Linked DNA regions of Thermopolyspora flexuosa. The protein of the gene in region 2 binds, or shares a complex with, the protein of the main gene of each other region. Links are inferred from orthologs where the notes say so. Each region holds a gene or a part of one and is shown on either strand. Other genes may lie near its edges.

Region 1 (7,163 bases), on a different replicon or contig from region 2:
CCTCCGGGAACGGCAGCGCGGCGAGCGGCCGGTCCCAGGCCGGGCTGTCGTCCATGCCCGACTCCCACGGGTGCACGATCGCGGCGAGCCCGCCCCCGCCGAGGTCCCGGCTGTCGGTGAGGTAGCGGTGCTGGGCGGCGAGCCGCGGCCACACCCGCCGCACGAACGCGGCGGTCTCCGCGCACGGCCGGCGCCGCCAGATCCGCCACGCCACGTACGGCTGCAGCGGCGGCTGGGTCAGCCCGGAGGTGGCGATGCCGGGCGGCGCGTCGGGGCACTCGTCCGACCGCCACACCGACGGCCCCGGGAAGTAGCCGTCGGAGCGGCCGGACCGGAACACGATGTGGGGCAGCATGCCGTCGCGCCACTGCGCGTCGAGCAGTCCGGCGAGCTCGGCGCGCGCCCGCACCGCCCGGTCGTGCCGGGCGGCGAGCCCGGCCGCCACCAGGGTGGAGTCGAGGTTCCACTGGTGCGGATAGAGGCCTGGGGCGGGGAGCGTGACCTGTCCGGTCCAGTTCGCGTCGAGCACCGCCACGGCGGCCCGCCCGAGCGCCCCGTCGTCGAGCGCGGGCCGATAGTCCATACGGCCAGTGTCGCCGCAGGCAGGGCCGCGGAACAAGGGCCGAAGGTCACGCCCTTGAGGGCGTGACCTTCGGTTTTACGCGCCTGCGTCACTCCAGGTAGTCGCGCAGCATCTGGGCGCGCGTGGGGTGGCGCAGCTTCGCGAGGGTCTTCGACTCGATCTGCCGGATGCGCTCCCGGGTGACGCCGAACTCGCGGCCGACCTCCTCCAGCGTCCGCGGGTGGCCGTCGCAGAGCCCGAAGCGCAGCTGGATGATGCGCTGCTCCCGCTCCGAGAGCGTGGAGAGGATGTCGTCGAGCTGGTCCTGGAGCATGATGAACGCGGCCGCCTCCATGGGCACCACCGCGTCGGCGTCCTCGATGAAGTCGCCGAGGTCGGAGTCCTCCTCGCCGATCGGGGACTGGAGGGACACCGGCTCCTGCGCGATGCGCTGGATCTCGACGACCCGCTCCACCGGCATGTCCATCTCGACCGCGATCTCCTCGGGGGTGGGCTCCCGGCCGAGATCCTGGTGGAGCTGCCGCTGCACCCGGACGAGTTTGTTGATCGTCTCGACCATGTGCACGGGAATGCGGATCGTCCGCGCCTGGTCCGCGATCGCCCGGGTGATCGCCTGCCGGATCCACCAGGTGGCGTACGTGGAAAACTTGTAGCCCTTGGTGTAGTCGAATTTCTCGACGGCGCGAATGAGGCCGAGATTGCCCTCCTGGATGAGGTCGAGGAAGAGCATGCCGCGCCCGACATACCGTTTCGCTATCGAGACGACCAGCCGCAGATTCGCCTCGATCAGGCGCTGTTTGGCGCGCTCACCCTCCCAGACCAGCTCCTCCAGTTCCGGGGACGGATGATCGGCGGCCGACAGCCGGGCCTCGGCGAACAGCCCCGCTTCGATCGCTTTGGCGAGCTCCACCTCCTCCTCAGCGGTGAGCAGCGGCACCCGGCCGATCTCCCGCAGGTAGATGCGGACGAGATCGCTGGTCGGTGCCCGTCTGCCGAGGTCGTCCTCCTCGGCGCGTAGCGAGTCGTCCTCGTTGGGCTCGAGAACCTCCACACCGTTGTCGGCGAGCATCCGCACGACGCCGTCGAGTTCGTCGGGCGGAAGCTCGGAGCGGTCGAGCGCGGCGGCCACGTCGTCGACGGTGACCCCGCCGCGTTCCCTTCCTCTCGCCATCAGATCGGCCATCCGGTCCACCGCCGGAGGCCCACTCGTTGGCAGCACCGATGCACCCACGCAACACAGTCTGCGCTATAAGTACGGCAAAACGGCAGACCCATTTTTGTCACGTGAGGTAAGACGACCACCCTTACCAAATCGAGATCGGATCAAGGTTTAATCGATCTCGAAAATGGAAAGGGTAATTTTTTACGCGCCCGTGGCGCGCTCGCGGAGCACCCGGCGCTGCTGCTCGAGCGCGACCAGCTCGCCGAACAGCCGGTTGTACTCCTGACGCTGCTCCATCGGGTTGAGCCGCTCCATGCGCGCCTTCACCTGGACCAGCACGCGGGTGACCGCCATCTCGCCGAGCCGGGCGAGCGTGGCCGAGGCGTAGCGCTCCTCCCCCTCGGGCGTGACCGCGATCGGCTCGACCGCGAGCCGGGTCACCAGGGCGCGCAGCCGCTCGTCGGCGGTGGCGGCGAGCAGCCGGTCCACCCAGGGCTGCCCGCCCGGGCCGGCCGCGGCGGTGCCCCCGGCCGCGGCGATGAGCTCGTAGACGGCCGCGTACTCCGGCACGGTGAACGTTCCGGCGCCGAGCGCGTCGAACTCCGGGCCGAGCAGCGCCGGGCGCTGTACGGCGAGCTTGAGCACCTCCAGCTCCACCCGTGCGGCCGGGTTCGCCGCATCGGCCGCGGGACGGGACGGCCGGGCGGCGGCGCGGCCCGCCGTACGCCCCCGGCCGCCGCCGCGGCCGGCCGCCTCCTGCACCCGCCGCAGCACGAGCTGCTCGTCGAGCAGGCCCAGCCACCGGTCGAGGTCGACGGCGTACCGCTTGCGCAGCGCCGGGTCCTTGATCGCGGCCACGATCGGCGCGGCCGCGTCCAGGGCGGCGATCCTGCCCTCGTTGGTGCCGAGGTCGTAGCGGTTGATGGTGCTGCGGATGGCGAACGCGAACAGCGGCTCGCGGCTCGCGATCAGGTCCCGCACGGCCGCGTCGCCCTGCTTGACCCGCAGGTCGCACGGGTCGAGCCCGTCGGGCTGGACGGCGACGAAGGTCTGGGTGACGAAGCGCTGCTCGCCGGAGAACGCGCGCAGCGCGGCCTTCCGCCCCGCCTCGTCGCCGTCGAAGGTGAAGATCACCTCGCCGCGGAACTCGTCCTGGTCGAGCAGGATCCGCCGCAGGATCTTGATGTGCTCGTCGCCGAACGAGGTGCCGCAGGTGGCGACCGCGGTGGGCACGCCCGCCAGGTGGCAGGCCATCACGTCGGTGTACCCCTCGACGATCACGGCCTGGGCGCGCCGGGAGATCTCCCGCTTGGCCAGGTCGATGCCGTACAGCACCGAGCCCTTCTTGAAGATCGGGGTCTCCGGGGTGTTGAGGTACTTGGGGCCGTCCTCGGCTTCGTTGAGCTTGCGCGCGCCGAAGCCGATCACCTCGCCGGTGATGTCGCGGATCGGCCAGAGCAGCCGGCCGCGGAACCGGTCGATCGGCCCGCGCCGCCCGTCCCGGGCGAGCCCGCCCTTGATCAGCTCGGCGGGGGTGAAGCCGCGGGCGAGCAGGTGGCGGGAGAGCGCGTCCCAGGCCTGCGGCGCGTACCCGACGCCGAACCGCTCGGCGTCGGCCCGCTCGAACCCGCGCTCGGCGAGGAACCGCCGCCCGGCCGCGGCCTCCGGGGAGGCGAGCTGCTCGGCGTAGAACTCGGCGGCGACGCGGTGCGCCTCCACCAGCCGGGTGCGCTCGCTCTGCTCCCGCCCGGGCACGTAGCCGCCCTGCTCGTAGCGGAGCTTGATGCCCGCCCGCTGGGCGAGCCGCTCGACCGCCTCGGTGAAAGACAGGTGCTCGATTTCACGGACGAAGGTGATGACGTCCCCGCCCGCGCCGCAGCCGAAGCAGTAGTAGTAGCCCCGCGACGGGGTGACGTTGAACGAGGGGGTCTTCTCGTCGTGGAACGGGCACAGGCCCTTGAGGTTGCCGCCTCCCGCGTTGCGCAGCTGGATGTGCTCACCGATCACCTCGGCGATCGGTGAGCGCTCCCGTACGAGAGCGATGTCCTCGTCACTGATGCGCCCGGCCACGCAGTGAGTGTATTGCTCCGGCATGCGCCTCAGCGATGCCGTACCGCAACCAATCGGTTGTGATATCCGGTCGTATGTGGACGAACCGTCCGTTACAAAGAAGAGTTAGCGAACCGTACAGAAGTGGCGGGGGTTTCGATGCGTTCGGGGAGAGTCGCGGCCCTGGGTGGGCTGGTGCTGCTGGCGGCCGGTTGCACCGGGCCCGGCGTGCCCGGTCTCGGCGCGCCGTCGATCCCGCCGACCAACCCCGCCGCGGCCGAGTTCGACCCGACCCCGGCGCCCGCCGCCATGCCCGAGCCCGACGACGAGGCCGCTGACGCGGCGAACGACGGGGAGGGCCAAAGCTTCCGCACCAACCCGTCGGCCGCCCCCTCCCCCTCCGGCGAGCCCGCCGCGATCCCCGGCCGGGAGACCGGCGCGCCCGGCGCCACGCCGTTACCCACCCCTGGGGTGACCGGCGACGGCCCGGTCCGCATCCCGCCGCCGAAGCTGTCCGACTACACCTACGTGTTCCCGGTCCAGGGGTGCAAGGTCAGCTACGCCCGCAAGCTGCTCGTGCTGCCCAAGACGACGATCTGGGCGAAGCGCGGCTGCCGCTTCGTCGCCCCGGTCGACGGAACCGTGCACGAGGTGAACACCGTGGACCGCTGGTCGCCCGCGACCGACCGCGGCCAGGACCGGGAGGGCAAGTTCGTCTCGATCATCGGCGTCGACGGCGTGCGCTACCTCGGCGGCCACCTCGACTCGGTCGCCCGCGGCATCAAGCCGGGCATGAAGGTGAAGGCCGGGCAGGTGCTCGGCCGGGTCGGCAACAGCGGCAACGCCGCCGGCCAGGCGACGAACCTCTACTTCGCCGTCTCCTGGGAGGCCCCCGCCGACTACTGGTGGGTACGGCGCGGCATGGTCAAGCCGTGGAACTACCTCGACGCCTGGTACGACGGCAACCGCACCTACTCGCCGCGCAGGGAGATGCTCGCGCTGCGCAAGCGCCTCGGCGCGACCCCGCCGTGCACCGTGCTGTGCGCGAGCAAGCAGCAGCCGGTGCGGTCCCGGCCCACGCCGCAGCCGACCACGAAGCCCAAGCCGAAGCGGACCAAGAAGCCCGAGGAGATCATCCTCACCCCGCAGCAGCAGTGACCGGCGGGGTCAGACCTCGGCGAGCGGCACCTCGGGGTCGGCGAGCCGCTTGGCGTCCACCGACCGGCCGGCGCGGATCATCGCCTGCAGGTCCGCGACGACCTCCCAGACGTTGACGTTCATCGCGGCGACCACGGTGCCGTGCCGCAGCCAGAACGCGATGAACTCCAGGTCCTCCACCGAGCCGCGGTAGACGATCTCGTCGTGCCCGGTGATGTCGCCGCTGAACTCCATGCCGAGCTCGAACTGGTCGCTGTAGAAGTACGGCACGCGGTCGTAGACGACCTGCTCGCCGAGCATGGCCCGCGCCGCCGCCGGGCCGCCGTTGCGCGCGTTCGCCCAGTGCTCGACCCGGATGTGCCGCCCGAGCAGCGGGTTGTACGACCGGGCGACGTCCCCCGCGGCCCAGATCGCCGGGTCGCTGGTGCGCAGCGACGCGTCGGTGACCACCCCGTTCTCGACCTCGAGCCCGGCGTCCCGGGCGAGCTCCACGTTCGGGGTGACGCCGATCCCGGCCACCACGGTGTCGGCGCGCAGCACCTCGCCGGTGGACAGCACCGCCTCGCGCACCCGGCCCGGCCGCAGGCCCCGCCCCGCGTCCTGCCCGTCCTCCTCGCCGGGGCCGGCCTCCGCGCCGCGCAGCTCGGTCACCGCCGCCCCGAACCGGAACCGCACGCCGTGCCGCTCGTGCAGCCGGGCGAAGATCCCGCCCACCTCCGGCCCCAGCACCCGGTAGAGCGGGGCCGGGTCGGGCGACACCACGGTCACCTCGCACCCGGCCTGTCGCGCCGCCGCGGCGGTCTCCAGCCCGATCCAGCCCGCCCCGGCGATCACCACCTCGCCGCCGCGGGCGAACGCCTCGCGCAGCGCCTGGCTGTCGGCGATCGTGCGCAGGTAGTGCACCCCGGCCAGGTCCGCGCCCGGCACGTCCAGCCGCCGCGGCGTCGCCCCGGTGGCGAGCAGCAGCCGCTCGTACGGCAGCGCCGACCCGTCGGTGAGCAGCACCCGCCGCGCCGCGCGGTCGATCGCGGTCGCGGCCACCCCCAGCCGCAGCTCGACGCCCTGCTCGCCGTACCAGCCCGCCTCGTGCACGTAGACCGAGCTCAACTCGGCGGTGCCCTGCAGGTAGCCCTTGGACAGCGGCGGCCGCTCGTACGGATGCTCCTGCTCGGCCCCGACCAGGACCAGCTCGCCGGTGTAGCCCTCGGCCCGCAGGGTCTCGGCGGCCCGCGCCCCGGCGAGCCCGGCCCCGATGATCACAATCGCCATGCCCGCTCCTCATCTCCTCGACGCGTCGCGCAGGTGCCGATGCCAGGCCACGGCCGAGGTGTCGGTCAGCGACGCGAGTTGGTCGATCACCACCCGGAGGCGCGCGGCGTCGTCCGGCGCGTCCAGGAACGCCTGCCGCAGCGCGGGTTCCAGCGTCGCCGGGGCGTCCCGCATGATCAGGTGCGCGAGCTCGGCGAGCAGCTCGCGCTGCCGCGCCCGGTTCGCGTTGTGGTCCTCGCGGGTCATCACGTAGTGCACGGTGACGCCCTTGAGCAGCACGCACTCGAGCCGGGTACGGCGCGGCACCACGAGGTCCCGCCCGCCCGCCTCCAGGGTGGCGACCTCGGCGGCCCGGCAGAACCGTCCGATCAGGGCGCTGGTGAGGCTCTTGAGCGCGACCAGGCGGGCGAGCCCGCCGTCCGCGGTGCGGCCGGGCCAGATCGGGTCGGTCACCAGCCGGGTGAAGGTCTCCTCCAGCTCGTTGAGGTCGGCCCCGGCGAGCTCCCGGCCGTACCACTCGAGCGTGCGCAGGCACACCTCGTGCCGCTCGGCGGGGTCGGCGAGCGCCTCGAGGGTCACGTGCCCCGAGTGCAGCGCGTCCTCCAGGTCGTGGACCGAGTAGGCGACGTCGTCGGCCCAGTCCATCACCTGCGCCTCGAAGCACAGCCTGCCCTCGGGCGACCCGGCGCGGAACCACTCGAACACCGGCAGGTCGTCCTCGTAGACGCCGTACGGCCCGGTGCCGCCGGGGCGGCGGGACCGCGGCCAGGGGTACTTGCAGCTCGCGTCGAGGCTCGCCCGGGTGAGGTTGAGCCCGGCGCTGCGCCCGTCCTCGGTGAGCACCTTCGCCTCCAGGCGGGTGAGCAGCCGCAGGCTCTGCGCGTTGCCCTCGAAACCGCCGCAGGGCGCGGCGAGCTCGTCGAGCACGATCTCGCCGTTGTG
Region 2 (7,152 bases):
GGAGTGAGTACGGCACGGCGGGCGGCGGGCCACGGCGGGGAGGCGTGGCCCGCCGCCATATTTGACCGATCGTTCCAGTAAGTGTTAGCGTCGGGCCGTGGCGAGGAGCAAGGAGTTCGATCCCGAGGCCGCGCTCGACGCCGCGCTGGAGCTGTTCTGGGAGCGCGGGTACGAGGCGACCAGCATGGCCGACCTGGTCGAGCACCTGGGGGTGGCGCGGGCCAGCCTGTACGCCACCTTCGGCAACAAGCACGACCTGTACCTGGCGGCGCTCAACCGCTACCTGCGGACCCGCTCCCCCAACCCGATCGAGGCGCTGTCCCGGCCGGGGCCGGCGCTGCCCGCCATCCGGGCCCTGGTCGAGCTGTACGCCGAGGAGGGCGTCGCGGACTCCCGGCGGCGGGGCTGCATGATCGTCAACGCCGCGGCCGAGCTGCTGCCGAAGGACCCGAGCGTGACCCGGTTCGTCGAGTCGAGCTGGGCGGCGCTGGAGACCGCGCTGACCTCGGCGCTCTACCGCGCCAAGGCCCAGGGGGAGATCGGCCCGGACAGCGACCCGGTGGCGCTGGGGCGTTTCCTCCTCGTCGTGCTCCAGGGGCTGCGGATCATGGCCAAGGGCTCGCCCGATCCGGCCCGGCTGCGGGACGCGGCCGCGCAGGCGCTGCGCCTGCTCGCCTAGTCCCGCCTTTTTGTGCGCTGATTCTGGAATGAACTGTCGGGTAACTTAGGACGCCGGATGACGTCGACGACCACCCGCGCGCGGGCCCACCGCGTCGTCTTCCCGCTGCTCGGCGCGGTGCAGGTCACGCTGATCGCCGCGATCACCCTGCTCGCCGTACCGCTGCCCGCGATCCAGCGCGAGTTCGGCCTCGCCCAGGGCGAGCTCGCGCTGCTCAGCTCCGGGTACGGCCTCGCGTTCGGCGGCCTGCTGCTGCTCGGCGGCAGGCTCGCCGACCTGCGCGGCGCGCACCGCACGCTCCGCGCCGGCCTCGCCCTCTTCGGCGCGGCCGGGCTCGCGGGGGCGCTCGCCCCGGCCTTCGGCGTGCTGCTCGCCGCCCGGCTCGCCCAGGGCGCCGGGGCCGCGCTCGCCGCGCCCGCCGCGCTGGCGCTGGTCACCCGTCTCCACCCGGAGGGGCCGCGCCGGGCCCGGGCGCTCGCGGTGTGGGGCACGCTCTCGGTGAGCGGCGCGGTCGGCGGCAGCCTGCTGTCCGGCCTGGTCGCGAGCGTCGCCTCGTGGCGCTGGTGCCTGCTCCTCCCGGTCGCGGTCGCCGCCGCCGGCCTGCTGTCCCGGTCGGTCCGCCACGCCGGCGCCCCCGCGGCGGTCTCCCCCGGCGCCGCCGGGGGAGACCGGGAACGGCTCGACCTGCCCGGGGCGCTGCTCGGCACCGGCGGCCTCGTGCTGCTCGGCCACGGCCTGCTCACCGCGACCGGCCCGGCCCCGGCCGTCGCCGGGCTCGCCCTGCTCGCCGCCTTCACGGCCGTCGAGTCCCGTACGGCCCGGCCGCTGCTGCCGCCGCGCATGCTCGTCGACCGGGCCCGTCGGGTCGCGCTGCCGGTGATCCTGGTCACCGCGGCGGCGAGCGCGGCCACCATGTTCTTCCTCTCGCTCTACTTCCAGCAGGTCCGCGGCATGTCGGCGGCGCAGACCAGCGCCGCGTTCCTGCCCAACCTGCTCGTCCTCGGCACCGGCCCGGCCGCGGCCCGGGCGATCGGCCGGTTCGGGCCGCGCGCCGCCACGGTCGCCGGGCTGCTGATCGCGGCGGCCGCGATGCCGCCGCTCGCCACCCTCGCCCCGGGCACCCCGTGGCCCGCGATCGTGCTCGTCGCGCTGCCGCTGTTCGCCGCCGGCTCCGGACTCGCCCTCGCCGGGGCGACGGTCATCGGCATGTCCGGCACCCCGCCGCACCGGGCCGGGCTCGCCGGAGGGCTGATCAACACCGCGATGGAGGTGGGGCCGACCGTGGGGCTCGCCGTACTCGTGGCGATCGCCTCGGCCCGCACCGCGGCGCTCGGCTGCCCGGGCGGGGTCGCCGCCGGATGCGGCGCGGCGGCCGTGACGGGCGGCTACGCGCTCGCCTTCGGGACGATCGGCGCCGCCTTCCTCCTCGTCGCGGCGTTCGCCGCGATCACCAGGACCCCGGACAGGAACACCGATGCGCACCGCAAGGAGGTCGCCGGATGAGGTTCACCGACAGGATCGTGCTGATCACCGGGGGCGGGACCGGCGCGGGCCGGGTCCTCGCCGAGGACTTCGCCCGGGAGGGCGCCACCGTGGTCGTCGCCGGACGGACCGCGGAGACGCTCGACGGCACCGTCAAGGCGATCGAGGCCGAGGGCGGCCGGGCCGAGGCGATCGTCGCCGACGTGCGCCGGGCCGCGGACGTCGCCGCCCTCGTCGACCGGATCGTCCGGCGGCACCGCAGGCTCGACGTCGCGGTCAACAACGCGGGCGTGCTGTTCGCGGGCCCGGTGGCCGAGATGCCGGAGGAGGACTGGCGGGCGGTGTTCGACACCAACGTGCACGGCGTCTTCCTCTGCATGAAGTACGAGATCGCCGCGATGCGCGCCCAGCCCGGCGGCGGGACGATCGTCAACGTAAGCTCGGTCGTCGGCCCGTACCTCCGGGTGCCCGGCATGGCCGCGTACGGCGCGGCCAAGGCGGCGGTCAGCGCGCTCACCCGCACCGCCGCGCTCGAGTACATCCGCGACGGGGTGCGGATCAACGCGGTCACGCCGGGCCCGATGGACACCCCGATGTCGCTGCGCCCCGGCGAGACCGAGGCGGACCGCGCCGAGCGGGTCAGGCGCGAGCTGCCCGCCGGGCGGGTGGGCTCGCTCGCCGAGTTCTCCGCCGCGGTCCGCCACCTCGCCTCCCCCGAGTCCGCGTTCACCGTGGGCCATGACCTCGTGCTCGACGGCGGCGCCACCGCCTGAGCAGGCACCGCGCGAGACGCCCGGCCGCCCGCCCGCGCGCGGGCCCGGCGCGCCCCGCGGGCGGCCCGTGGGGAGGCGCTGTCAGTGCGCCATGTCGACGAACCGGCTGTAGTGGCCCTGGAAGGCGACGGTCACGGTGGCCGTGGGGCCGTTGCGGTGCTTGGCGACGATGAGGTCGGCCTCGCCCGCCCGCGGCGACTCCCGCTCGTAGGCGTCCTCGCGGTGCAGCAGGATGACCACGTCCGCGTCCTGCTCGATCGAGCCCGACTCGCGCAGGTCGCTCACCTGCGGGCGCTTGTCCGTGCGCTGCTCCGGGCCGCGGTTGAGCTGGGAGATCGCGACGACCGGGACCTCCAGCTCCTTGGCGAGCAGCTTGAGGGCACGGGAGATCTCGGAGACCTCCTGCTGCCGGCTCTCCACCTTCTTCGGGGAGCTCATGAGCTGGAGGTAGTCGACGATGACGAAGCGCAGGTCGTGCTTCTGCTTGAGGCGGCGGCACTTCGCCCGGATCTCCATCATCGACATGTTCGGCGAGTCGTCGATGAAGAGCGGGGCGTCGGCGACCTCGCTCATCCGGCGGGCGAGCCGCGTCCAGTCGTCGTCGTTCATCATGCCCGACCGCATGGTGTGCAGCGGGACCTTCGCCTCGGCCGACAGCAGCCGCATGGTGATCTCGTTCCGCGACATCTCCAGCGAGAACACCACGGTGGTCAGGCCGTGTTTGATCGCGGCGGAGCGGGCGAAGTCGAGGCCGAGCGTCGACTTGCCGATCGCGGGCCGCGCGGCCACCACGATCATCTGGCCCGGGTGGAGGCCGTTGGTGAGCGCGTCGAGGTCGGCGAACCCGGTGGGCACCCCGGAGAGCTGGCCGCTGCGGCTGCCGATCGCCTCGATCTCGTCGAGCGCGCCGGGCATGATCTCGGAGAGCGGGAGGAAGTCCTCCGAGGTGCGGCGCTCGGTGACCTTGAAGATCTCGGCCTGGGCACGGTCGACCAGCTCGTCGACGTCCTGGCCCTGCCCGCCGTAGCCGTACGAGACGATGCGGGTGCCCGCCTCGATGAGGCGGCGCAGGATCGCCTGCTCGCGCACGATCTTCGCGTAGTAGCCCGCGTTCGCGGCCGTGGGCACGACGGCGGTGAGCGTGTGCAGGTACGGCGCGCCGCCGATACGGGTGACCTCCCCGCGGCTGGCCAGCTCGTCGAAGACGGTGACCACGTCGGCCGGCTCGCCCCGGGCGTACAGGTCGACGATGGCGTCGTAAATGATCTGATGGGCCGGGCGGTAGAAGTCCTCGGACCGCAGCACCTCGATGACGTCGGCGATCGCGTCCTTGGACAGCAGCATGCCGCCGAGCACGGACTGTTCGGCCTCGATGTTGTGGGGTGGCGTTCGCTCGAACGACGTGTCGTAGACAGGAGGCTCCGCGATGCTCATCTCAACCCCCTCCCGAACAGGCCGCCCCCCAGATCTAGCGGACCGGTGTGACAGTTTTCCGAACCCCCCGGGCGCGCGGCAAAGCCCCGCTGTGGAGAAGCTGTGGATAACCTGTGAGCTTCCGCGCCACAGGTGTGGGCAGCCTGGGGACAAGGCTGGGGATAACTCGGCGGGCGGATCCACAAAGCCGTGATGACCTGCGAAAACTTCATCCACCGCCTGTGGATGAAAGAAAGTCGGGCGACACGCCGGAACGCCGCCGCCGGGCGCCGCCGGCCCTCCCGCGGCACCCGGGGAGACACCTGGGGACAGAGGGCGCACCGAGCGATAAACCGGTGGAGAGCACGCCGCGCGACCGGCCACAATGCTCGGGTGCCTGGTACCGCCCCCAAGGGCGGCGGACGCGTCCACGACCGGGAGATCCTGCGCCTCGCGATCCCCGCGTTCGGCGCGCTCGTCGCCGAGCCGCTCTTCCTCCTCGCCGACTACGCGATCGTGGGCCGCCTCGGCACCGTCGCACTCGGTGCCCTCGGGGTGGCCGGCACCGTGCTCACCACGCTCGTCAACCTGTGCGTCTTCCTCGCCTACGCGACCACCGCCCAGGTGGCCCGCCGGATCGGCGCGGGCGACCGGCGCGAGGCCCTGCGCTGGGGCATCGACGGGCTGTGGCTCGCCGCGGCCATCGGGATCGTGCTCGCCGTACTCGGCGTGCCGTTCGCCCCCGCGCTCGTCGAGCCGTTCGGCGCGTCCCCCGAGCTCGCCGCCGAGGCGGTCACCTACCTGCGGATCAGCCTGCTCGGCACCCCCGCGATGCTGCTCGTGCTCGCGGGCACCGGGGTGCTGCGCGGCCTGCAGGACACCCTCACCCCGCTCGTGGTGTCGATCGCCGGGTTCACGCTGAACGCGGCGCTCAACGCGTGGTTCGTGCTCGGCCTCGGCTGGGGCATCGCCGGGTCGGCGTGGGGCACGGTGATCGCGCAGGTGCTCTCCGCCGCCGCCTACCTCGTCGTGGTGTTGCGCGGGGCGCGGCGGGAGGGCGTGCCGCTGCGGCCCCGGCTCGCGGGGGTGCGCACCTCGGGCGCGGCCGGGTTCGCGCTGTTCATCCGCACCGTCGGGCTGCGCGTGGTGCTCGCGCTCGCGACCGCGGTGGCCGCCCGCATGGGCGACGCCCCGGTCGCCGCGCACGGCATCGCCTTCCAGGTGTGGACACTGCTCGCCTACGCCCTCGACGCGATCGCGATCGCCGGGCAGGCGATCACCGGGCGCACCCTCGGCGCCGGGGACGTCGCGGCGACCCGGGCCGCCACCGCCCGCATGGTCACCTGGGGCATCGGCGCGGGCGTCGTGTTCGGCGTCGTGCTCTGCGTGGCGCGGCCGTGGATCCCCGGGCTGTTCGACGCCGACGCCGCGGTCACCGAGGAGCTGCTCGCGGTGCTGTGGCTCGTCGCCCTGCTCCAGCCGGTGGCGGGCGTGGTCTTCGTGCTCGACGGCGTGCTCATCGGCGCGGGCGACCAGCGCTTCCTCGCCTGGGCCCAGGTGGCCGCGGCCGTGGCCTTCCTGCCCGCCGTACTGCTCGTGGTCGTGCTCGGCACCGGGCTCGTCTCGCTCTGGGTGGCGCTGGGAATCTGGATGATCGCACGTTTGATCGCGCTTTCCGCACGGGCGCGGGGTACCGCGTGGTTGGTCACCGGCGCGTGACTGAGGTTTTTTCACGGCGCAACGCGCACGTGACACCGAAAGGCTTGTCAGAAACGCGCAGCTGAGGCAGGGTAAATCGCACCGTCACCAATCGGAGTGATTTGCCCGTTGCGCCGCGAATCGACCCACCCCTCAACCTCATTACTGCGCCGTCTCCCCGCGAGCGAGGCGACCGGGAAGCGGACGGGGGCCCGCCACCGCCTCGTCACGATCTACCACCGGCGCGACCTCATCGTGCTCGGACTCGGCGTCATGATCGGCGCCGGCATCTTCACCATCGCCGGACGGCAGGCCGCCTCCATGGCGGGCCCGGGCGTGATCCTTTCATTCATGATCGCGGGCATTTGCAGCCTGCTCGCCGCTTTCTGTTACGCCGAACTCACCTCGACGATCCCGGCGTCCGGCAGCGCCTACACGTTCACCTACGTGATTTTCGGTGAGCTGTGGGCGTGGGTGATCGGTTGGTCGCTGATCCTCGAAATGATGCTCGCCGCCAGCGTGGTGGCGCGCGCGTGGTCGCTGATCTTCGGACGGTTTCTCACCGATCTCAATGTCGCCGTGCCCGCGCCGCTCGCCGGCGTCGTCGGGCAGGTCGAGGGGTTCGACCTGCCGAGCCTGGTCATCCTTGCCCTGCTCACCGGGATCGTCGCGCTCGGCGCCCGGTTCGGCCTGCGCACGCTGTGGCTGATCGTGTGCCTGAAACTGATCGCGATCGGCGGCGTGATCGTCTTCGGCGTGCGGCACATCGACCCCGCCAACCTCGCGGCGATCCCGGCCCCGGAGGCCCCCGCGCCCGAGGAGGCCCGGGACACGCTCCACACCACGATCATCGGCCTGCTCGTCGGCGAGACCGACGCGTTCGGCTGGTACGGCATCCTCGCCGCCACGCCCGCGATCGTGTTCGCCTACATCGGCTGGGACATCGTCGCCACCGCGGCGGAGGAGACGATCGAGCCCCGCCGTACCATGCCGGAGGGCATGATCCGCAGCCTCGTGCTCACCACGGTCATCTACATCGCGGTGGCCGTGGTCATGGTCGGCATGGTGCCGTACACCAGGATCGACCCCGAGACGCCGCTCGCCTCC

What was found.
Region 1: the proteins of dnaB (region 2) and dnaG are in contact, whole or in part, in a crystal structure (PDB 2R6A), measured with the Geobacillus stearothermophilus proteins. The link is inferred for Thermopolyspora flexuosa from one-to-one orthologs. Residues at the interface, in WP_033016901.1 of Geobacillus stearothermophilus: Ser13, Glu15, Ala16, Gln18, Glu91, Leu92, Asp94, Ala95, Val96, Pro97, Thr98, Ala99, Ala100, Asn101, Tyr104, Tyr105, Ile108; in WP_049624496.1 of Geobacillus stearothermophilus: Lys456, Leu457, Leu458, Pro459, Ala460, Asn463, Ala464, Leu467, Leu535, Leu536, Ile537, Ala538, Gln544, Glu545, Asp548, Tyr549, His552.

The regions. Positions count from the first base shown.
Region 1 is NZ_VFPQ01000001.1:3,454,213-3,461,375, forward strand. Bases 1,382-4,297 are described here. They hold dnaG (DNA primase), read right to left. Parts: upstream 3,816-4,297; coding sequence 1,947-3,815; downstream 1,382-1,946. Other genes in these bases: rpoD (RNA polymerase sigma factor RpoD), read right to left, coding at 1,382-1,766; FHX40_RS14655 (M23 family metallopeptidase), read left to right, coding at 3,954-4,297. Also shown: FHX40_RS14640 (MGH1-like glycoside hydrolase domain-containing protein), read right to left, coding at 1-583; more of rpoD, read right to left, coding at 672-1,381; more of FHX40_RS14655, read left to right, coding at 4,298-4,952; FHX40_RS14660 (NAD(P)/FAD-dependent oxidoreductase), read right to left, coding at 4,962-6,221; FHX40_RS14665 (deoxyguanosinetriphosphate triphosphohydrolase), read right to left, coding at 6,231-7,163. UniProt on the Escherichia coli protein: RNA polymerase that catalyzes the synthesis of short RNA molecules used as primers for DNA polymerase during DNA replication.
Region 2 is NZ_VFPQ01000002.1:233,230-240,381, reverse strand. The notes cover bases 2,193-5,097. They hold dnaB (replicative DNA helicase), read right to left. Parts: upstream 4,369-5,097; coding sequence 3,016-4,368; downstream 2,193-3,015. Other genes in these bases: FHX40_RS23500 (MATE family efflux transporter), read left to right, coding at 4,741-5,097; FHX40_RS23510 (SDR family NAD(P)-dependent oxidoreductase), read left to right, coding at 2,193-2,934. In the rest of the region: FHX40_RS23525 (ABC transporter permease), read left to right, coding at 1-7; FHX40_RS23520 (TetR/AcrR family transcriptional regulator), read left to right, coding at 98-679; FHX40_RS23515 (MFS transporter), read left to right, coding at 737-2,182; more of FHX40_RS23510, read left to right, coding at 2,179-2,192; more of FHX40_RS23500, read left to right, coding at 5,098-6,066; FHX40_RS23495 (APC family permease), read left to right, coding at 6,175-7,152. UniProt on the Escherichia coli protein: The main replicative DNA helicase, it participates in initiation and elongation during chromosome replication. Travels ahead of the DNA replisome, separating dsDNA into templates for DNA synthesis.